3 regions of the Salinicoccus sp. Marseille-QA3875 genome follow, and region 2 is predicted to be linked to each of the others. Evidence: riboswitches for the same ligand, from Rfam matches in the RefSeq annotation. Region 2 holds a riboswitch; each other region holds the start of a gene.

The links. A riboswitch is a leader RNA that binds a small molecule or an ion and turns the genes downstream of it on or off. The one in region 2 is predicted to bind thiamine pyrophosphate.
Region 1: it holds a riboswitch for thiamine pyrophosphate, as region 2 does, so the genes downstream of both, tenA (thiaminase II) here and thiD (bifunctional hydroxymethylpyrimidine kinase/phosphomethylpyrimidine kinase) in region 2, are expected to answer to the same signal.
Region 3: it holds a riboswitch for thiamine pyrophosphate, as region 2 does, so the genes downstream of both, ACY8DT_RS11965 (ECF transporter S component) here and thiD (bifunctional hydroxymethylpyrimidine kinase/phosphomethylpyrimidine kinase) in region 2, are expected to answer to the same signal.

Annotation. Positions count from the first base shown of each region.
Region 1 covers NZ_CM143103.1:460,889-468,535, forward strand. Annotated here, with positions in the region: gene ACY8DT_RS02460 (MFS transporter) at 1-140, opposite strand, end outside; gene ACY8DT_RS02465 (DUF429 domain-containing protein) at 282-1,058, opposite strand; gene ACY8DT_RS02470 (single-stranded DNA-binding protein) at 1,072-1,308, opposite strand; gene ACY8DT_RS02475 (hypothetical protein) at 1,854-2,273, shown strand; gene ACY8DT_RS02480 (VLRF1 family aeRF1-type release factor) at 2,334-3,125, opposite strand; gene ACY8DT_RS02485 (AraC family transcriptional regulator) at 3,225-4,115, opposite strand; gene tenA (thiaminase II) at 4,204-4,875, opposite strand; TPP riboswitch at 4,955-5,046, opposite strand; gene ACY8DT_RS02495 (hypothetical protein) at 5,090-5,236, opposite strand; gene ACY8DT_RS02500 (Fic family protein) at 5,339-6,382, opposite strand; gene rlmD (23S rRNA (uracil(1939)-C(5))-methyltransferase RlmD) at 6,627-7,647, opposite strand, start outside.
Region 2 covers NZ_CM143103.1:1,485,390-1,493,036, forward strand. Annotated here, with positions in the region: gene ACY8DT_RS07540 (aldehyde dehydrogenase) at 1-33, opposite strand, end outside; gene ACY8DT_RS07545 (hypothetical protein) at 153-341, shown strand; gene ACY8DT_RS07550 (hypothetical protein) at 434-616, shown strand; gene ACY8DT_RS07555 (NADPH-dependent FMN reductase) at 720-1,262, shown strand; gene ACY8DT_RS07560 (N-acetylglucosaminidase) at 1,324-2,106, shown strand; gene thiE (thiamine phosphate synthase) at 2,146-2,769, opposite strand; gene thiM (hydroxyethylthiazole kinase) at 2,762-3,544, opposite strand; gene thiD (bifunctional hydroxymethylpyrimidine kinase/phosphomethylpyrimidine kinase) at 3,549-4,349, opposite strand; TPP riboswitch at 4,497-4,617, opposite strand; gene fdhD (formate dehydrogenase accessory sulfurtransferase FdhD) at 4,687-5,475, opposite strand; gene ACY8DT_RS07585 (L-lactate MFS transporter) at 5,636-6,925, shown strand; gene ACY8DT_RS07590 (FdhF/YdeP family oxidoreductase) at 6,992-7,647, shown strand, end outside.
Region 3 covers NZ_CM143103.1:2,356,089-2,363,735, reverse strand. Annotated here, with positions in the region: gene miaB (tRNA (N6-isopentenyl adenosine(37)-C2)-methylthiotransferase MiaB) at 1-244, opposite strand, end outside; gene ACY8DT_RS11975 (energy-coupling factor transporter transmembrane component T family protein) at 326-1,117, opposite strand; gene ACY8DT_RS11970 (ABC transporter ATP-binding protein) at 1,110-2,516, opposite strand; gene ACY8DT_RS11965 (ECF transporter S component) at 2,522-3,103, opposite strand; TPP riboswitch at 3,166-3,257, opposite strand; gene ACY8DT_RS11960 (ABC transporter ATP-binding protein) at 3,309-5,129, opposite strand; gene ACY8DT_RS11955 (ABC transporter ATP-binding protein) at 5,122-6,843, opposite strand; gene ACY8DT_RS11950 (cysteine hydrolase family protein) at 6,962-7,480, opposite strand.

The sequences.
Region 1 (7,647 bases), 1.0 Mb from region 2:
GCACTGGCACCTGCGTAAGTTTCCTGTACATGCGGTCCGATATTTAAAAATGCCTGGGCAAAAAGCCAATAGGTAATGATGGATAGAACGATACCAAGAATGATCAGATTACCTGAACGCGGTGTTCGTTGTTCTTCCATATGAATACCCTCCATTTCATGAAATTTTCCAGTATTATTCATAATATTTTTTATTATATATTTCCAGTTTAACATGTTTCTTTTTTCACAGACATGACAAACTCATGACCATTTGGAATTTTTACAATTCTTTGTGCAAATCTAGTCTTTATGAATGACCGGTATGACAATAAAACCCTTGTCCACTGTGCCGAACATTTCCTTTAATGCATGCCCTTCGTAAATTGAATACATGCCGAATGCACATAGGAACGCATCAATTTGATCTTCCAGATGTTTATGTGCTTTTTTGCTTGTCACTTCATAATCGATTTTTGATATCAGCCCGGAAATGATTTTTTCCTCATGTTCAAGTTTACCAAATCTTGTGAGCAGTCGTCCCATTTCTGTCATTGTTTCATCGAATGTCGTTTTGGGCTTTCTTTTATATTTGACCGGCGCAATTTCAGTAAACAGTCCGTTGACGATTCCTGTCGGAAACGTTTCAACGATGCTGGATTTCATTTTGTCGAACCCGAGCTGTATGCCGGGGATTTCTTCTTGAATCATATGCATCAATGTTTCCCCGCGGATTTCACCAAATACTTTTGTGAAATAATTTCTGTTTGAATTGAAGGCGCTGATACGGTGGCCGTTAATCTTCGCACGCATCATTGCCCCTTCCGCTCCGCGTGAGCCACCTTCATTCGGTACGACAAGTGGCGCATCAATGGCGATTGTCAGAGGTTCAGTATGATGCTGTTTGATGACATCCAATATCTCTTCATTCGTGTACACTTTTGAATCCAGATATTCAACATGTCCGGATCGATCCAGCACGCATACACCCGTTTCATTTTTATAAGTCCATGCGAGATCAATCCCGATGAATCTCATTTCATCCCAACTTTCCGATAAGAAAAAAAGGAGTGTTTCCACCCCTTCATTCATTTTAACCTATTTTCTTATATTGTTGCTGGTTTGATGAAGATTTCTCTATCACTTCGACAGACTTCTTGCTGTTTGCTTTTTCCAAAAACATTCTGCCCAGCGCTGTTCTTTCCTCTGTCGGCATTCTGTTCCATTTATATCCTTTAAATAAATCTTTCACTAAGAAAACTTCGCCGTCATTCAGTGACTTCGTTTCCTGCCATGCTTTTTTCAATAACTTCTTTTCTTTTTTAGCCATGGTACTCATCCTCCATTCCTGATTATTGTTATATACCCAGTTTGTATGTAGTTGTAATCATTGAGGTGCGGAATCATTGGAGAGTCGCTTAGAATATGATCCATCTTTTTGCACGACCGCTTAAGATACAGCAACATAGTGCGATTTCAACACCCGGATTCGTAAGCTTTCAAAGATTTCCGCAATAGCTTACGATTTCAACACCCGGATTCGTAAGCTTTCAAAGATTTCCGCAATAGCTTACGATTTCAACACCCGGATTCGTAAGCTTTCAAAGATTTCTGCAATAACTTACGATTTCAGCACCCGATTTCGTAAGCTTTCAAGAATTTCGGCAATAGCTTACGATTTCAACACCCGATTCGTAAGCTTTCAAAGATTTCCGCAACAGCTTACGATTTCATCATCAGATTTTGACAAATATTGAGATATTCTGTCTTCTGTCGACCATTAAAAATTTCCAAAAATATGAAAATAAATGATTTCAATATGTTTATCAGGGGTAAAGAAATAACGAATGAATCTTATGAGATTGAGGTGATGTGATGGCTACGTTTATTTTACTTATAATTATCGGGGCGATATCGGGGTTTATTTTAGGCCTGGTGATGAAAATAGTCCGGTTAACGACAGGCAATGAAGGAGAGATTCTTCTTTATAATATGGATTATATCCCTGTTCTTAAGCGCTGGGCGGATAGAAGCATCACCGGTCTCACGTTTCATTACATGACCTGTATCGTCAGCGCAGTTGTCTTATTCTACCTGCTGGTTCCTTTTGGATTTGAAAGGGACGTATGGCCATATATATTCGTCTATACAGTAGGCGGCGGGATACTATATTTTTTGAGCATGCTGACTCCGACGCCTCCAAGCCATAAGGATACTGCTGCCTGGATCAACTGGACTGTGAGCCATGCGATTTTCGGCGTATCTGTCGGTGTCCTCATCTATTTGTGGATATGAAATAAGCACCCGGGATTTGCTCCCGAGTGCTCTTTAAATAGTGAGGTGCTGCAATTTATATCAAATTAAATCCTGATATATCTCGTTTACGATTTCATGGTTCGGTTTCATACCGATATTTTTGGTCAATACGCCAAGAAGGTGTCCTTGATGCATATGCTCCTCTAAATCTGGAACCAGCTCATTGCTGCCTACTAGGTATGCACCTTCCAGCCCGCGGTCTTTGATCTCTTTGCCGAGCCTTGGTGCCAGATTTTTATACCAACGGTTTTTATTTTCATCGAAACGGCGTTCGAAGTGATCCTGGTTGGAACCTCTTGAACCGACCGATGCACCGCTGCTGTAATCCAGCCAGTCTTCACGGTTCAAATCCCAGCTGAAAGTGACCTCATCTATTATGGATCCGAGTTCCGTTTCAATAAAACGCGCATCCATCTGCTGAAGAACGACTATCGCTGCTTTCGGGTACTTTTGAACCATCGCCTCAAGCTGCTGTGTGGCAGGTATTTTCTCCCAGTGGAGTGTCGTTGTCACAGGCACCTGAAGAATTTTTTCTTCCCACAATTCTTCATCGGCAGAAGCTGTAATCATCAGACCTTTCTGCAGTTCCATCTGCAGTTCACCTACACGATCCTCTACCTTTTTAAGCAGTTTCTTCAGTGCTTTCTTCTCGGGTTCAGCTGCCGTATTATCTGCGTAATTTTTCATCTCTTTAATCTCATTTTTCAAGTGGATTTTCCATTCGCCATTATTCAAATCCGGGTTGCTTGCATCTGTATTCAAATATAAAGTCAAAACACCGAGTTCGTCCTCTTTTTCGTTGATGCGTCTAATATCTTTTCTTACAGACATAAATTTTTCCCCCTATTCAAGTTGTATGCTCCGGGTGGGTTGAAAAACACTCATATACATCTTTAAACTTATTTACCCTTGATGCCAGTCAATAAAACACTAAAAAGCCGGACAAAGTTTATTTGCCCGGACGATGATATCCCTATTAATCTTTATCCTTGATTGTAATACAAATCTCGCTCTATCCTCTTTATCTGCCAATATTTCAGGTCCCGAGTCCAGCTCATAAGATGCAGACGGCAGCCATTCCGTATAAATCCGCATCCATGTTTTTTCAATTTGTTGCCAGTCCCCTTCCGCTTCAAAGACGATCCATTTATAAGATCCGATTTTCAAAGTGGAATACTCGTCTGTCTCATCATCTGAAAATGCACCGATATACTGATTGAAAGTCGCTTGAGCTGTATCATTCTCACTGTAATCTGCTGTGGCGTGAACTATTCCATATCCATTCTCTTCGGACATCGATGCCAAATCAGTCATTGTCGCTTCACTGATGGTTTCCATCATCTCTCCATACGACGGCGAAAGCACCTCGTCCGCCATTTCCACTTCATACTTGACTCCAACGATTTTGAACGGTTCTTTTTCCACAATACGGTATTTCATTTCGACTCCTCCTTGAATAGTGAGTTGAAAGGACATTTTAGGATATGTTTTTAAACTCTGTTCATTATCTCTTACTGCCGATGGCGTCACTCCGTGAAAACTCTGAAATGCCCGCGCGAACGCATCCGGTGACTGATAGCCGTATTTTACCGCTGCATCAATCACTTTGATATCCGACTTTTTCAATTCCGCCGCTGCAACAGTCAGACGCCGCCTTCTGATGTAATCAGAAATTGTGATGCCGGACAAAAGTGAAAACAGCCTTTTGAAATGATATTCGGAACTGTAGGCCCTCTTTGCCACTTCTTTTAAATCAATCCGATTTTCAAGATTATCTTCGATATAATCCAGCGCCTGATTGAATCCTCTTAACATATCCATTCAATTACCTCCACTCACTAACAAGTCTATCAACCGGTGTTTCCCGCCACCCGACAATTTCTGCCCGTTTCAATCGGGTAAAATAAATTCATTCCCGCTCGGACATCCACGTTTCAAATGTGTATGACATCTCCCAAAATGCCAGTTCGTATTCTTTCGCGATCACAAACTGATCAATGATCTTTTCCTTTTCATCCTCACTTGCTTTCGCTGCCAACTCATCAACCAGGTCGATCATTTCCTGAGTCGACTCCTGGAACCAGTCGCTCGCGTACATCCGGATCCAGTTGCGGTAGATTTCCTCATAAGGTTTCGCCTCTTTATATTTCATGCCGATATCCGCATACAGCCAGTAACACGGCAGAATCGCAGCGATGATCTGCACGAGACTGCCGGACAAGGAAACTCTGTACAAATGGGACGTATAGGCATAAGCCGTCGGTGCCGGTTTGAAGTTTGCAATGTCCTCGTCGGTAATATTTAAAATTTCAGCATGTTCTTTATGTACAGTCAGTTCCGCTTCAGCAGTATTTTTCGCCTTCCCGGCCAGGCTCGCAGATACATGAAAATCATCCGCATGCGCCGCTGCGAATGCATGGACTTTCCCGTAATGTTTCAAATAATAAATATCCTGCAAAATATAATTCTTGAATGTTTCGAGCGGCAGGTCACCTTCAACAATACCTTTAACGAAAGGATGATTCAGACTCTTATCCCAGCTGTCTTTCGTCCTTTCCCTCAACTGTTCTGAAAAACGCATAAAAAATTCCTCCTGTTAGTCGTTCCGACTGGAGGAGGAGGGATTGATGCTTTTATATATTGATTCGATCTTTATTCAATAATAAATTTATCCACTTCCCTCCGCTGGTATTAACCAGTTCAGGTTCAAAGGGTACTTCTCAAGCCTTTAAGACTGCCCCCAGTTGGAACGTATTTGGTTTATATGACCAACATACACGAGTTGCGGATATTTCTCAATACATCACTATTTGGTAAATAGATGAATCGTCGCCTTCAATCATATTGGATCTGATTGCATATAGTGCACCTCTAAACTCTTTCTGATTGTTAAATCTCACACCCATGATGGTTAATTGAGGTTTATTTACGTCCAGTTTCATTGAACCCGCCTCCATGTTTTCGACTGCGGAAATAGTTGATCTTGACAGGCTTTATTTTGAAATTTGAATCAGACAATCCGTTAATTCTAATAATTTCAATACTTATTTTCTAGTATAAAAAGTTGCTCTTCCTTTACCATGGCGCTCAATCTCGTTATCTTCAACAAGTTGTTTCAGCGCGTTTTCAATTGATGCCCTGCTGATACTCGGGACCAGATCCATGATTTCACTCTTAGTAAATTTCCCTAAATTTTGATTTATTGCTTGAATGACTAATTCCTTGGAAGGTAATTTATCATCCATTAAATCAACTCTCTCTTCAAAATCACGGTAAGCAGAAAGTATTATTCCTAAAATATATTTAATGAATGGAAAAGGATTATTCTCTTCCTCATGCCATTTGTGATTACTTTGTTCCAATACCTCATAATAACTTTCCTTGGTCTTTTCTATTTTGCTTTCAATACTGATATACTTTCCAACAACATAACCTTCTCTATATAACAATAGAGCTGTTAATAATCTCGACATCCGTCCATTACCATCGTTGAACGGGTGAACACATAAGAAGTCAAGGATAAAAATTGGAATCAACACAAGTGGATCAATTACATCGTCCTCGAGTGTCTGATTATAGCTTTCGCATATATTATCAATTGCAATAGGTGTTTCATAAGAATCAAGCGGTGTAAAAATCACACTTTGTCTTCCATCCGATCCGGTTTTGGTGATGATATTTTGTGTTGCTTTATATCTTCCGCCAAATGATTTCGCAGAATACTGATATAAATCTCGATGTAACTGTAAAATATACGTTGATTGGATAGGTATAAACTCAAAGCTTCCATGAATGGTATTTAACACATCCCGGTAACCCAGGATTTCTTCTTCATCCCCGTTTCTTGGAATTGTTTTATCCTGGTATAGATCACGTAGTCTCGAGTCGGTGGTCACAATTCCTTCAATTTCATTAGAAGCTTCTGTGCTGCGAATCTTCGCTATTTCAACTAACTTATCCAGAACAGCAGGTTTTTGTTTTAAATATAATTCTTGTCTGCCTTTGTACTCGTGTATTTGTGAAACCAATCCGAGAATCTCGCTATCCCAATGATAATATTTCAAATTATAGTAATTGAAAGCTCTCATTCGCTTAACCTCCTTTTTAATCGCCTAATTATATCATTTTTTAGGCGTATTTAAAATAGATTAGGCGTATTATCACCTAAAATTAATCTTTCTTAGGTGATTTTTGTGTCAAAGGTGGCTAAGTTAATTATAAAACCCACTTTCCCAACTCATTTGTCGTTGAACAAAAAATGGATCACGGGGCCAGGGATGATAAAAGTATTGAATAGATATTGAATCTGACATGAAAAAACAAAGGTTTATTTTAGTTAGACAACTTCTTCTCCAACAGCGTCACCGCTTCTATATGATTCGTCTGCGGGAACAGGTCCACCGGCGTTACCGGGCTGACTGAATAGCCGCCCTGTTCGCTCAGGATTTTCAAGTCTCTCTGCAGCGTGCTCGGGTTGCATGAAATATAAACTATCTTTTCCGGCGCGACTTCTACCAGACTGTCGAGAAAGTCTTCGTGGCACCCTTTTCTCGGCGGGTCGACGAATACCAGGTCCGGTTTTACACCTTCTGCAACCAGCTGTTTCATGACCACCTCCGATTTTCCGAGATGATATTCTGCATTATCAATGCCGTTCAGCTTCGCGTTTTCTCTCGCGTCTTCGACGGCAGAATCCACGACTTCGATACCGATGATTCTACCGACATGTTCTGCCGCGACCTGACCGATGGTGCCGATGCCGCAATACGTATCGATGATTGTTTCATCGCCTTTCAAGTCCGCAACTTTCAACGCTTCCGTATACAGTTTTTCCGTCTGTTCATGGTTCACCTGATAAAATGACCGTGCACGGATCTTGAACTTTTTGCCAAGCAGTTCGTCGGTAATATACTCTGCACCGTGCAGCACTTTCGTCTCACTGCCGTAAATTACATTCGTCTTATCAATGTTGATATTCTGCACGACACTCGTAATCGCCGGGAATTTCTCAACCAGTATCCTTATAATATCGCCAAATGGATTTTTATGACCATTGGTAATAAAGCCCACCTGGACTTCAGAATCATCATGGTTCGAGCGGATGATCAGATGACGCAGCAGCCCTTTATGCTTATGCTCGTCATAGATGGATATGTTGAACGTTTTAAGCAGCTCACGGACTTCATTCATAATGTCGTTATGAATGTCCTTTTGAATCATGCAGTGTTTAATATCAATGATGTCGTGACTTCTCGGTCTGTACAGCCCGAGCTTCAGTTCACCATCCACTTTCTGCACAGGAATCTGCGATTTGTTGCGGTAATAGCTTGGTGCTTCCATGCCTATAGTTTCA
Region 2 (7,647 bases):
TTGTTTTTGTTTATGGAATATTGATTCGTACATATACTCACTCCTTATAGACTGATTACCCGAATTTAAAATAATTAATTAGATCGAAAAACATTGCATTTTATCAATAACTTTCTATAATTAGTATAACTTAAGTAAAGAAGGTGATGCCCATGGATCAGAAGATGAATATATTTAAAGGCAGTTTGACCAATTATCAGTTGAGTGAAGCTTTGGAAATGACGTTGGATGAGATCGATTCTGTATTGAATGGAGAAATTGACGTATCGGCGTTAAGTCCTGAAGTGATTGATAGAATCAGTCATCTTGAAGATGCATTGTTCGGGCATGGCAGAAAGTGATTTAAATGTATTAAGCATATAGTTGAAGTTTGTGAAGGATGTGATATAATTAGTTATTGAATCGTTTCGATACTTATGAAGAAGGTGATATTATGAACACTGAATTGAACCTTTCACTACTCGTGGAAAAATTAACTGCATACCAAATCAGTCGAGCTGTAGGTGTCGATATGGATTTAGCACAGAAAATTGTTGACGAAGAAATTAAACTCGAAGATTTACCTGAAGACACACTGGGTAAATTACAAGAATTAAATCATAAATTGATGAGCTGAGACTTTGTTAAGTCTCTTTTTTTACTTCTTTTGACGTATGTGAATCCTCGTATGGTAAATGTTATTATTGATGTACTAAATATTTTTATAAAGGAGCAAACTTATGAATCTGCTGATTATTTCCGGGAGCCCCTTTCCAGGTTCAAGCACAGCTTTCTTAGCAGAAGAAATAAAAGCTCAGATTGAACAGCCTGAAAACCATGTGGAAATAATAGAGTTGTGTGAGTGGGATATCCCATTACTCGGCCATCCTGATACGGAAGAACTTGAAAAATTCAAGCGGATTGCGAGCGAGGCGGATGCGATTATAATTGGAACGCCGAACTTCCATACTTCGTTTTCAGGAATATTGAAAAATGCTTTGGATCATTTATCATTTGATCAGTTTGAAGAAAAACCGGTTGCTCTCTACTGCACAAGTGGCGGGATGAGAAACACTGACCCGCTGGCGCAGTTAAGAATTGTCATGAGGGGGCTGCACGCATTTGCTATCCCGACACAGCTCTGTGCAAGCAGCGCTGATTATGAAAAAGATGAGAACGGTGACTACGGAAACCTCAGTAATGAGATGAAACAAAGAATCGGTAAGATGTTGGATTCATTGATATCTCTTGCGGGTATGACTAAAAGTAAGCATCAGATTTGATGCTTACTTTTTTATGGTATTACTAATTTCATATAAGTATGCGAAGGAAAAGGTATAAAACATGTTGAATAAAGATAAAAATGATTTGCCATTATTATTGCTGAGCATCATCATGGGTGTTTTTGTTATCACTTTTATCGTCTCTGAAACAATAGGAAACCGAAATTATCAATCTGAATACACTTTCGATGAAGCTGTTTCAGCCCAACTGGATAAAAACACGCAGGACGTTACCATTCAAGATGGTGAATTGACGAATGCTGATGAAAATCAGTTGAGAGAATATATGAAGACTGACCAGGACCATTATCCGCTGCAGCATATGGATCTGCGTGAAAAGGTTGAGGTGGACATTGATATATTGAATGAGATATTGAAGGACAAAGGTATCCTTGAGGGACGTGGGGAAACTTTTTTGGAAGCGCAGAATCTCTATGATATTAATGTATTATATCTAATCAGCCATACCCAGGTAGAGACAGGTAATGGTGAATCAGAGCTGGCACAAGGTGTAGAAACCGATCAGACCTACTATAATTTTTTTGGTATCGGTGCATTTGATAAACAGGCAGTTGAGGCAGGTTCAAGCTATGCAGAGCAGGAGGGCTGGACTTCACCTGAAGCGGCTATAATCGGCGGTGCAGAGTTTATAAGTAATAATTATGTCAATAATTATCAAAATACATTATATAAGATGAGATGGAACCCAGAAAAGCCGGGAACTCATCAATATGCAACAGATATCAGATGGTCGGTAATCATCGCTGATATAATGTCGTCTTATTATAAAGATTATGAATTGAATACCGCTGATTATGAATATATTGAGTATAAAAATGAATGATAAAACGTCGTCATTATTTCAATGACGACGTTTTATATTTTATTCCAGGAATTTACGGACAGAGTGGCGAATGTCCTCCGACTGGGAAATTGCCGAAATGACTGCGATGCCATCCGCACCATTTTCTAAACATTGATTATAGTTATTCAGCGTTACTCCACCGATAGCCACCATCGGTAAATTTCCTATTTTTTCACGCATCAACTTTAAGCCGGAGACACCTATAGTTTCACCTGCATCGTCTTTTGAGCTTGTTGCAAAGACTGGTCCCGTACCAATATAATCGACATTATCCAAATTGCTGGCAGCTAGTTCCATCTCATCACGAACGGACAGTCCGACAATTTTATCATCAAAATATACAGGCAACTTTTCAGGACTCATATCATCCTGGCCGATATGGATGCCATCGGCTTGTACTGCCCTCGCAAGATCGACATCGTCATTTATGATGAAGGGAACATTATATCCAGCAGTCAGTTCTTTGACCGACAGAGCAAAGTCCTGTAGCTTTTTACCAGTCAGTGCATCAGTTCCTTTCTCTCTCAATTGAAATAATGTGATGCCGCTCTGTAATGCCTGCTCTATTATGTGAAGACTGCTCTTTATATCTCCACCATTTGAACCGTATATAAAATAAAGTCTCAAGTCATTTTTATTCATGTGATTTAACAGCCTTATCTTTTAAAATAACATCATCATTCAAATACAACGCATCGATATAATCCGGTATGAAAGTACCGGGGCCTGCAGCACCGTTCTGTACTGCAGATTCGGCACACAGGTTATAGTAACTGACAGCGTCTATAACGGCGTTATTAACATCGTCACTTTTGGCGATGAATGTCAGTGTAACTGCGCCAAGAAGACATCCTGAACCCGTTATTCTCCCTTGCAGTCCGTGGCCGTTATGAAGAGTATATTTATGATCATGTGTAACGATGGCATCTGTTTCTCCTGTAACGAGTACCGGTATATTATATTTACTAAATGTATTTTCAGCTATTTCAAGTGCATCACTTTCCTCAGCAGAGTCGACACCGCGGGATATACTCTCTTCTCCTGACAATGCCAGCATTTCACTTCTGTTTCCTTTGATGAGGTCAACCTTATAATTCTCGATCAGTTCATCGATAAGGTTCTTTCTGAAAGAAGATGCGCCATAACCGACCGGGTCCAATACGACAGGGACGTTATTTTTATTCGCCTGAACGATCATTTCTGACATCAATTCTTTCTTGTGCGTGTCAGCAGTGCCGATATTGATCAACAGCCCATCCGCTGCTTTCATCAGAGATTCAGCCTCATCTTTTTCACCACTCATAATCGGTGAAGCACCCAGTGCAATAAGCCCGTTGGCGGTAAAGTTTTTCACTACGTCATTTGTTATACAGACAATAAGCGGCGGCTCTTCGCGTATACTTTGTAAAAGTGACATAAATTTACAACTCTCCTTTATATGCAAAATGGTTAACCGGTCCGTCACCTTTTCCAATTCCCGGAGTCTTCTGTATGGCCATGGTTATATACTTTTTCCCGATCCGAAAAGCTTTCTCCAATGGCTTGCCTTTGGAGAGTTCTGCTGTAATGACAGCTGAAAATGTACACCCTGTGCCGTGAGTATGATTAGTGTCCACTCTGTCTGAGGTCAATCTGACCTCATTATCCTTTTCGAACAGGTAATCCACCGCAGCACCTTTTAAATGCCCTCCCTTTATGATTACACTTTGCACTCCAATCTCTTCAATGAATACTTTTGCGGCTTTTTTTACATCTTCTTCATCTTCGATGTCCACACCTGTGAGTTTTTCCGCTTCCATGATATTGGGCGTCACTGTCAAGGCTGCAGGCAGCAGTTCATCTCTCAAATAGGCTATGGCGTCCCCGCTTATCAGATTATGCCCTGACGTTGAAATCATTACCGGATCGATGACAAGCGGCATTTCATATTTTGTGACGTAAGATTTTAAAACCCGCATCATCTCTTCGGTTGCGATCATTCCGCTTTTCATGGCATTCGGCACCTCATCTGAAAATATACTTTCAAGCTGTGCTGAGAGAAAATCTGCAGGCACGTTGAAGACATCCTGCACCCCCATCGTATTTTGTGCTGTAAGTGATGTGACAGCGGACATGCCATATACTTCTCTCGAATGAAAAGACTTGATATCTGCTAAAATACCAGCTCCGCCTGTAGGGTCAGTTCCTGCAACCGTCAGAGCAATCGGCAGACGTTCTGTCATATTTACCCCATCCTTCCCTTTACCAAAATAAAAAACCCGTTTCCGGCAATGAAATCATTGCAGAAGCGGGCTTAGTAATATAAATAACAGCACACACCAAAAGAGCATCATAGTCTATAGAAATATATTTGGTTAGCTGTTTGATATTTATGTACTAAACCACTTCCTTACGCTAGAATTACCCAGATCAAGTCGAAGGGATCAGCACTTTCTGATAAATTTATATCAGAAATCTGCTATCTCAGCTAATGCACCCCTAGTGGTACTGTTATTTACTTAGTTTTATGATAAATGTGTAAAGCATGTAAGTCAAATGACACGAGTCTAAATATAAAGATTATTCAATTTCCTTTATACGCCATGGATGGCTGTAGACATTAAATGAATTGCCGCGCACAAATCCGACTGCAGTAATGTTTAGGTCATGGGCAAGTTTTACTGCCAGATCCGTAGGAGCAGATTTGCTCAGAACGATGCCGACACCGATTTTAGCTGCCTTAGTTAAAACTTCGGATGAAATACGGCCGCTGAATACCAGAATCTTATCCCTGACTGAAATATTATTTTCAACGCAGTAGCCGTATAATTTATCAAGTGCGTTATGACGACCGATATCGCCGCGGTGGACGACAGTGCCATCAGGGCTGCCCAGACTCGCATTATGAATGCCGCCTGTTTCCTTGAAAATTGTACTCGTCGTCTGCATTTCTATCATCAGCCTGCTGATCTGTTCCGGGGTCAATGTCGTTTTACTCATTGATACTTTAGCTGTATCGACATCGTTTTGAAAGTAGAATTGACGGCTTTTGCCGCAGCACGAACCCAATATGCGTTTAGAATACTGGAAATGATCGGTAGGAATTGATTTGTTCAGCTTTATATGACAAAAGCCGCCTCTGTCATCGAGATTGATGGACAGAATATCTTTATAAGATCTGATTGCACCTTCGGACGCAAGAAAGCCGATGACCAGCTCTTCCAGGTGTTCAGGAGAGCATACAAGAGTGGCAAACTCAATATCATTGATATAAATAGTCAACGGGAACTCTTCTGCAACTACATCATCTATATCAGAAAATTGACCGTCAAAGTATCTGACAATCTTTCTGTCTGTTGTTATTTCCATTTTATAACCTCTTTAAAAATATTTTCGGAAAGATTTCACAATTCAGGAAAATGCATTGTCCAGCTATTGATAAACATATATAATACATTATAGCAAACATATACATTTTATATGATAACTATATTTAATGTAAATATTTAAGCTTATGGGGGGAAATTAAATGGAAGTAAACAAGAATCGCTGGTTGATAGCCCTTGCAGGTGTCGGTATACATATTTCAATCGGCTCCGTCTATGCATGGAGTGTTTTTACCGGTCCGCTTCAGGAATCGGTCGGCTGGTCATTGTCTGATGTGTCATTCACATTCAGCCTGGCCATTTTATTTTTAGGGCTCTCTGCAGCATTTATGGGCCACTTTGTGGAAAAGTATGGTCCGAGAGCTTCCGGTTTAGTATCGACAACATTTTTCGCTGTCGGTATGGCAATGGCGGGATATGCTGTACAAATTGAAAGTTTATGGCTTTTGTATCTGGGCTATGGTGTGTTTGGCGGTATCGGTCTCGGGATAGGTTATATTACACCGGTCTCAACGCTTGTCAAATGGTTTCCGGACAGAAGAGGGATGGCAACAGGGCTTGCAATTATGGGCTTTGGTTTTGCTGCGATGATTGCTTCGCCGGCAATGGAATTTTTAATGAATGAATTCAGTATTGCTGCAACATTTTACATACTTGCTGCCATTTATTTTGTAGTGATGCTGGCATCCAGCCTGTATCTGGAAAAGCCGCCTGAAGGCTATTTACCCGAAGGTATGAAAAATGATGATAATTCAGCTAAGGAAGTAAAACAGGATCTGGTGCAATTAACTGCGAATGAAGCAATTAAAACGAAAAGGTTCTATTTTCTGTGGTTGATGTTATTTATTAATGTCACTTGTGGAATCGCTATCTTGGCAGTAGCCAGCCCGATGGCCCAGGAAATTACAGGTATTTCAGTAGCGGCTGCAGCAATCATCGTAGGTATTATGGGTGTGTTCAACGGCGGCGGACGATTGATATGGGCATCAATTTCAGACTATATCGGCCGGCCGAATCTATATACTATTTTCTTTATAATTCAAATTGGTGTGTTCGCAATGCTGCCTCTGGTCACAAATGAATACTTATTTGCAATTTTATTGTTTATTATGATCTCCTGTTATGGCGGTGGGTTCTCTGCAATTCCAGCGTATATTGGTGATATTTTCGGTACGAAACAGCTTGGCGCCATTCATGGTTATATTTTGACGGCATGGGCTGCTGCAGGCCTCGCAGGTCCATTTATTGTTGCGGAACTTTACGAGGCGACAGCGAGCTACACGATGACACTGTATATATTTACCGCAATGTTTGTAGTTGCACTGATTATTTCATTATGGATCAGAGTGGATATTAAAAAATTGAGGGAAAGCACTTCTCAAGTGAGAGACAGTCCACAAACAATACAAGAGAAACCTCAGACATCTGAGTAAATATTCTTTTTAAACATATAAACTTAATGTATAATATATATACTATCGATAAAAGGAGTGTCATAAATGGGTAAAACTTTACACCCGGGTCCTATTAAGAAAACTAAAAAATGGGATACCAGTCTATGGGTCAGCCCTGTACCTTTTGGATTCACAAAAGTTAAACCAAGACATATTATAGATTCGGCAAAAGTTGCATGGAAAAACAAGGATAATCTGAACTATGCAAAAAATATAATTTTAAAGGGTGTTTGTGACGGATGTGCATTAGGTGTAGGCGGTCTTCAGGACCAGACATTAACAGGGCCGCACGTATGTACAACGCGTTTCAACGTCTTAAGACTGAATACAGCACCACCGATTGAACCAAGAATACTGCACCAGGACATAAATGAGCTTAGAAAGCTTGATTCATCAGAACTTAGAGAGCTGGGCCGTATCCCTTATCCGATGATCCGTCGTAAAGGCGAAAACAAATTCACGAGAATTTCATGGGATGAGGCAATGGGTACTGTTGCAGACAAGATGAAGAAACTTGATCCCAAGCAGTATGCATTCTACTTAACAAGCCGCGGCATCACGAACGAGTCATATTATGTGGCTGCAAAAACAGCGCGTTATCTTGAGACGAACAATATAGATAATGCATCAAGAATCTGTCATTCACCAAGTAAATCTGCTTTGAAACGTTCGGTGGGTGTCGGTGCTTCAACTTGTAACTA
Region 3 (7,647 bases), 870 kb from region 2:
CTTCCGTGTCATGCACATTCATCTGGCAGCCGTAGGTCCTGATGAAAAATTTGCGCCCTTTGCCGAGGCCCATGAAGCGTTCATCAATTTCAAAATCTTTATGATACTCAACTTCCGTCTTTCCGCGCCTTCTTGCATCTCTTAGATTCGGAGGCTGATAGACATGTTGAAAATATTGACTGTAGTCTTTTTCTTCTGTTTTCTGCTTGACTTTTGAAGCATCCAATCTCTGTTCTTCATTCATCTTAAAACCCCATTTACTCCATTGAAATATCTTTATATAGTATATCGGTTTTCATCAGTAATTTAAAGTACATTTGATTGATTACCTCGCATCGGTGACATTAATCAGATTAAATGCCGTTCCGAGGAAGAGAGAAGCAGAAGCGATTACAATGATCATCAGTACAAATAAAACATCATATTTCGAGAATGCAGTCTGATAATAGTAAGTTCTCGGTCCGTCATCGAACTGTTTCGCCTCCATCGCAACACCGAGACGGTATGCACGTCTGATGCTTTGTGACAATAAAGTGATCACCGTCGTGATGAACCCTTTAATACCTGAAATATGCTTTTTATGAATGAGCGGTTTTCTTACCTTTCTTGCCTGTCTCAGCATCATATACTCACCTGCAATAATCGGCACCATGCGGATTGCCGCCATGAACGAGTACGCAAATTTCGGCTTTAATTTAAGCTGGATCATCAGACTGTAAAATACATCCGTCAGCTTTGTAGTGAAAATGACGAGCGCACCGAAAAATGACAGCGTCAAACCGCGCATCATGATGTGGATCCCCCTGATCAGACTCTCTTCGGTTATATGAATGAGCCCAAGGCGGAATAAAGTCGTCGACCCGGCGCCGTAAAATATCATGTACATCGCTGAAAATAGACCAAACACGAAAAACAATACCAGCACCACAGCCAGATACCGGAGTCGTATGCCCGATAAAATGATCATGGTGATCAGCATGATGAATGATAGATAAAACAGTTGATTCGGATTGTGCATCAATACGACCAACAGAAATAACAGTATGCCTATAAAAATTTTAGTGAGTGGATTCGTCCTGTCAACGAATGTATGATAATTTTTTATCTGTTCAAGCATGACCGTCACCCCGGACTTCCGTAATCCCTTTATTCTCAAGTATCAGTCTTCTCGTCGGATATCTTTCTGTAATGCCGCGGTCATGAGTGATCATGATGACAGTGACGCCTTCCTCGACGCGTTCATGGAACATCTTGAGCAGTTCGTATGAAAGCTTCTGATCAAGACCGAATGTCGGCTCATCAAAAATCATGACTTCCGGCACACCGCCGGTTGCTGTCGCTACAGAAAGGCGGCGCTTCTGCCCCGTAGAAATTTCAAGCGGATGCAGATGACCCACATGATCCAGACCGATTCTGCCGAGCAGCGCCTCACATTTTTCATGCGCTGCATCCTGTGGATAATGCATCTCCAGGTTGATGAACACTTCGTCGTAAACTTTGTTCGTAATGAACTGCAGTTCCGGGTTTTGAAATACAGGGTAGACGGTGCCCGCAATATCTTTTGTCTTCCTGACTTTTTTGCCATTCACATGGATGATGCCGTCCGTTTTGACCAGCTTCATCAGCGCCAGCATCAGACTCGTTTTTCCGGTGCCGTTTTCTCCTTCAATTGTCAGCCATTCACCTTTTTTGATTATTAAATTGTCAATGTTCAAAAGTGTCTCTCTGCCTCTTTCGAGCGTCATGTCATTTATTTCTATGAGCGTTTCATCTTCTGGCTCAACTTTAGTGAAAACCGGCGCATAGTCCCATGAATATGGGTGCCATACACCGTATTCGTTCAGCAGTTCAATGTAGTTATCCATAATGCTGTGGGGGCTGTCGTCCATGATAAGTTCGCCTTCTGCATTCATTAAGACGACGCGGTCGACCTTATCCCATATCTCGTTCACGCGGTGTTCCACAATGACTACGGTCTTGTCCTCCCAGATATTTTCAAGTGTCTGCCACAGGCCGCCGACCGATGCTTCGTCCAGCATGCTTGTCGGTTCATCAAGCAATAAAGTTCCACTGCCCTGAAGCAGTGCCGAAGCGATCGCGAGACGCTGTTTCATCCCTCCTGATAAATTATTGATGGGCATCTTCAAGTCTGTTTTCAAGCCTACTTTAAAAAGAGCATCCTGTATCATCCGGTCCATTTCCCTACGCGGTACATTTCTGTTTTCCAAAATGAACGCGAGCTCTTCAACGACAGTCGGCATCGTGAACTGTGAATCCGGGTCCTGGAACACGTAGGCAGCTTCTGTATCGACATCCAGGACATCCGCTTTAAAAGGGATATCCATACTTCTCGGTATATTACCGCCGAGAATATTGAGAAGTGTACTTTTCCCCGAACCTGAAGGGCCGAGCATCAGCACCTTCTCGCCCGTCTTTATATTTATATTTAAATTGCTGAACTGTCTTTTATCCGTTTCAGGAAACTTCAGTCTGAGGTTCTTTATTTCAATAGCCAAATCTTCTACAATCCTTCATCATGATTTAATTTGCGGCTGCCGACGAATTTCAATACGCCGGTCTCACGGAGCGCCTGATAGATCAAGTGCGCGAGCACACCTGCAATCAATGCACCGCTGATGATTCTGAACGAAAACATCAACACAATATTCCATGTGGCCACTTCGGCCAGATAACCGTAGAACCAGTCGATCGGCAGTGTGATCAGTGCTGCTGCGATACCTGCGTAAACTGCCGTCATCATCCTGGTGCTTTCATATTTAAAGAGAGCAAAGATGATTTCACATGCGAGCCCCTGAAGCAGAGCATAAACGATTAAGAATACGTCAAACTGCAAAGTGACGATTGTTTCCCCCGCCCCTGCCGCAAACTCAGCAAGCAGTGCAACACCCGGCTTCCTCAATATTAAATAAGCGACGACAGCTGCGATGAACCACATGCCGTAAGCCAGTTCATTCAAGTGCAGTCCGAGCGGCTGGAGAACCGTGTAGATTGCTCCCCACAGCGAATAGATCACTGCAAATACAAAACCGATTACAACTGTTATCAGTACATCTGTCAACGTCAGACCTTTTCTTTCTGCCATAACAAAACCCCTAAAAATATATTTCCAAATAAAAAACACACCGCAAACGTACGGTGTGCATATATTGAAATATGCCACTTTCCTACGCTAGCATAATCTAGATCAGGTATTAAGGGTGAATCTCAGCCCGCACGGGGCACCCCTAGTGGATGTGTTTATTATTCAGTTAACTAGTATGATAGTACACTTGATGCTGTTTGTGAAGTCATTTGGCATTTATCATTTCATAGTAGCGTCCCTCTTTAGCGAGCAGCTCCGCTTCCGACCCGGATTCCAGCATCCGGCCGTCTTCCAGCACAAATATTCTGTCCACCGCTTTGATCGTATTCAGACGGTGTGCAATGATGATGCTCGTTCTTCCTTTCATCAGATGTTCAAGCGCTTCCTGGATTTTAAGCTCGGTCACCGTATCAATGCTTGATGTCGCTTCATCCAGAAGTAGAATCGCTGGATCTGTGATCAGTGCACGGGCGATCGAAATCAGCTGCTTCTGCCCCTGTGAAATAAACCCTTCATCCAGTTCGAGCACCGTGTCATAACCATCTTCGAGCTGAACGATGAAATCATGTGCATTCGCAAGCTTCGCCGCTTCAACCACTTCTTCGTCCGTGGCATCCAGTTTTCCGTATCTGATATTTTCTCTGATGGTCGATTCGAACAAGTACGGGTCCTGCAGGACAAATGCTGTCTGTGAACGTACATTATGGCGTTTGTATTCAGTCAGATTCGTTCCGTCGATCAGCACTTCACCGCCGTCCACTTCATAGAAACGGGCGAGAAGCTGCATGACAGTCGTCTTACCTGCACCCGTCGCACCGATCAGTGCGACGGACTCACCTGCATCGATCGAGAATGTCAGATCTTGTATCGTCGGTTCAAACTGTTCTTTATCATAAGAGAAATAGACATTTTTAAAATCGATTTTGCCTTGTATTGTCTTATCTTCAATCGTTCCATCGTCAGATTCCTCTTTTGTATCGATGATCTGGAACACACGCTCGGCTCCCGCAATCGCAGACAGCACCTGGTTGAACTGGTTCGAAAGGTCTGCAAGCGGACGGGTGAACTGTCTCGCAAACTCTGCGAAGATGACGATGGTTCCGATTGTAACAAGGCCGTCTGTATATAGCGCCATCAGGCCGCCGGCACCGGCGACGATCGCAAAGCTGATGTTGTTCAGCATATTCATTATCTTAGGGATGAAACCGGCATAAAGCAGCGCCCAGAAAGTGACATGCTTCAGTTTTGATGCCCGTTCATCGAAAGCCGCTATCGTCCTTTCCTCCTGTGAAAAAACTTTGACGATTTCCTGTCCGGAGACTATCTCTTCGATATATCCGTTCAGTTCCCCGGTTCTCCGCTGTCTCTGCTTATAAAGGGGACCGGTCCTTTTTGTTACGAATGCCACACCGAAAATGAGCACCGGGACGATGGTCATCGTGAGCAGCGTCAGAAGCGGGCTTAAATATAACATTACAGAAACTGTACCGATCAGCGTCACTATGCTTGTTGTGAACTGGATGAACGATGAGTTCATCGTCTGAGACAATGTTTCAATATCATTCGTCATCCGGCTCATCAGTTCACCGTGCTGTCTCTTATCAAAAAATCTGACCGACAGTTCCTGCATATGTGAAAATAAACGGACCCGCAAATTGTAGATCGTCCTCTGTGCCAGTCCCACCATTAAGAAGGAGGCAAGGTACTGGGTCCCCGATGACAGCAGATAGATGAAGAATATGAAGACCAGCACCCCGATCAGTCCGTCGAACTCCTGGACGACGAGATAATTGTCGACAGTCTGTCCGACAAGGAACGGTCCCGCTATTGTCAACAGACTCGTTATCATCACCACGAAGATGATGAAGTACAATAATCTCCGCTCATTCCTCATGAACTGCCATAGGCGGACCAGCGTCCCCCAGAAATCATTGGCCCGCTGATCCTCTTTTTTCTTCTTACCTTTAAGATCTTCCTTGGTTAAGATCGGTTCATAGCCGAACGGTCTTTTTATTTTATCAATCATCGATATGCCCCCCCTCATTTTGGGATGCGTTGATACGTCGGTACAGCTCTGATCTTTCCAGCAGTTCCGTGTGGGTGCCGGTTGCACTGATCCTGCCGTCATCAAGGAGGATGACTCTGTCTGCAGTCTGTGCCGTGACAATCTTCTGTGTAATGACGATACGGGTCGCCTTCTCTTCATTCAGAGCGTCCCACAGCGCCGATTCAGTTTTAATATCGAGCGCAGAAGTGCTGTCATCCAATATCAGTATCGAAGGACGTCGGACGAGCGCCCGCGCAATTGACAACCGCTGTTTCTGGCCGCCTGAAAGTGTCACACCGCGCTGGCCGACAATCGTTTTATATTGATGATCGAAGTCTTCGATATTTTCATGAATCTGTGCTTTTTCAGTCGATGCGACAATATCCGTATGCAGCGCTTCATCGTCCCCCCATAACAGGTTTTCATAGATCGAGCCCGAAAACAGGATTGCCGACTGGGGTACGTAGCCGATCGTCTGTCTGAGATCTTCTTCATTCCAGTCCTGGACGTCTATGTCATTGACGTAAACATTTCCTTCGATTACATCATACATCCTTGGAATCAAACTGATTAAAGTACTTTTGCCTGAGCCTGTCCCTCCCATGATTACAAGATTTTCATTTTCAGCCACTTCAAAAGTGATATCTTTCAATACATATCTTGTGGAACCCGGATATTTGAAAGACACATTGCTGAAGCGTACAGAACCCGCTTTCGCCTCTTTGTAGATTGCCTCATGATTATTCTCTGTAACCGGTGAATCAAGCACCGCATTCATACGCTCGCTGCTCGCCTTCGAACGGGAGTAGGCAATGATGATGAATGCAAACATCGAGAATCCACCCTGCATTCTGAGGCCGTAGTTGATTACGGCAACCACTTCACCAATCTGAACATTGCCCGTTGACAGCAGGTCTGATGATGCCCATATGACAATCAGGAGACTCGTGTTCATTATGAGAAGCAGTACGGGTAAAATCGACTCCATCAGCCTCAGGCCGCTGACAGTATCATTTTTAAGCTTGCCGGCCACACCGAAAAATTTATCGTTTTCAAATGACGCACGGTCGTTCGCCTTGATCAGGCGCACCGCCTCCAAATTCTGCTGGATGAATCTGTTCAGCTTATCCAGACGCTTTTGGACACGTAAAAATATTTTTGCCCCGTGTTTTGCCGCTATGTATAAAAATATCAGAAGGAAAGGCGTCAGCAGGGATAGATAAAAACCGAGCGTCGGATTTACCACGAACGACATGACCAGCGATCCGACGACAAGGAGCGGTGCCCTGAGTACAATACGCAGAGACATATATAACAGCATCTCAGTCATCAGGACGTCCTGCGTCAGTCGCGTAATCAGACTCGAAGTCGGAAACTTGGACAGCGTAGTCAAAGTGAAGTTCTGAATCCTTTTAAAAATCGCCATTCTGAGATCATAACTGAAATTCGTAGCAACGAAACTCGCAAAATACGAGTTGATGATTCCTGCGATGAATGACAGTAAGCTGAGTGACAGCATGACGCCCAAATATAACCAGACGACATCGATTTCCTGCATGACAATTCCGTCATCAATTACCTTTGATATGAAAAATGGCTGCAGCAGCTCTACTGTGAGCTCTGTCAACATACATAACAGAGCTATCGCCATAAACCATTTATATTTAAAAGACTTCTTAAAAATCTTGAACAATTGCTACACCACATTTCTTTCGAGTACCGAAGTATTGGTTATATTATGACACAATTTCGTGATGATTAGTAGTCCGATTTTTCAAAAAAATAAAACCGGCTGCTGATGAACAGCCGGCCTAACCGGTAATTGTCACATTCATATTGGAAAGCACCTCGATCGTCATATCATGGAGTTTATCACTCGTACTGGCAACCAGCCTTTTATTTAACATGATTTCGGCCTGGGGGAAGATATTTTGAATCACCATTATATTCGCAAGGATGCATATGTTCGTCTCGGCCCCGACAAACTCGATTGGACGATTGTTTTCAACATCATACCTGTACTTTTCAAGAAGGCTTTTTGCCTCATCCGGCGGAATGCCGTAAAATGTTTTTGTATATTCATCTCCGTGACTTTCAAGAAGCTCTCTAAACTGTGGATAGATGGCTTCATCAAAATGGATGCTCTCTTCCGAGCGGTTTTCGTACTCGAATTCAGGATACAGATTTCTCGTATATATGATCGGCTCATCTTCCTCTATGGCCTTTTTAATTCTGGCCTCGATACCGTCATTTATCTTGTTTGTCCATTTGGCATAACCTGAACCTCTGCCGTCAAAAATATCATTTTGCAGATCAATAGCTACAAGCATCGGTAGACCCCCTATTAATTTAGTCTATTATGTACTGATTTTACTATTTTATGCGGGCGTGGTCATTTATTTGAGCTTGGCTGGTTGTGGAGAAAGCGACGTAAACCAGTTATTTTCGATGGTTCGCTTGTTTCGGAGTGCGAGAATCCGAGCATAGCCATGATTTT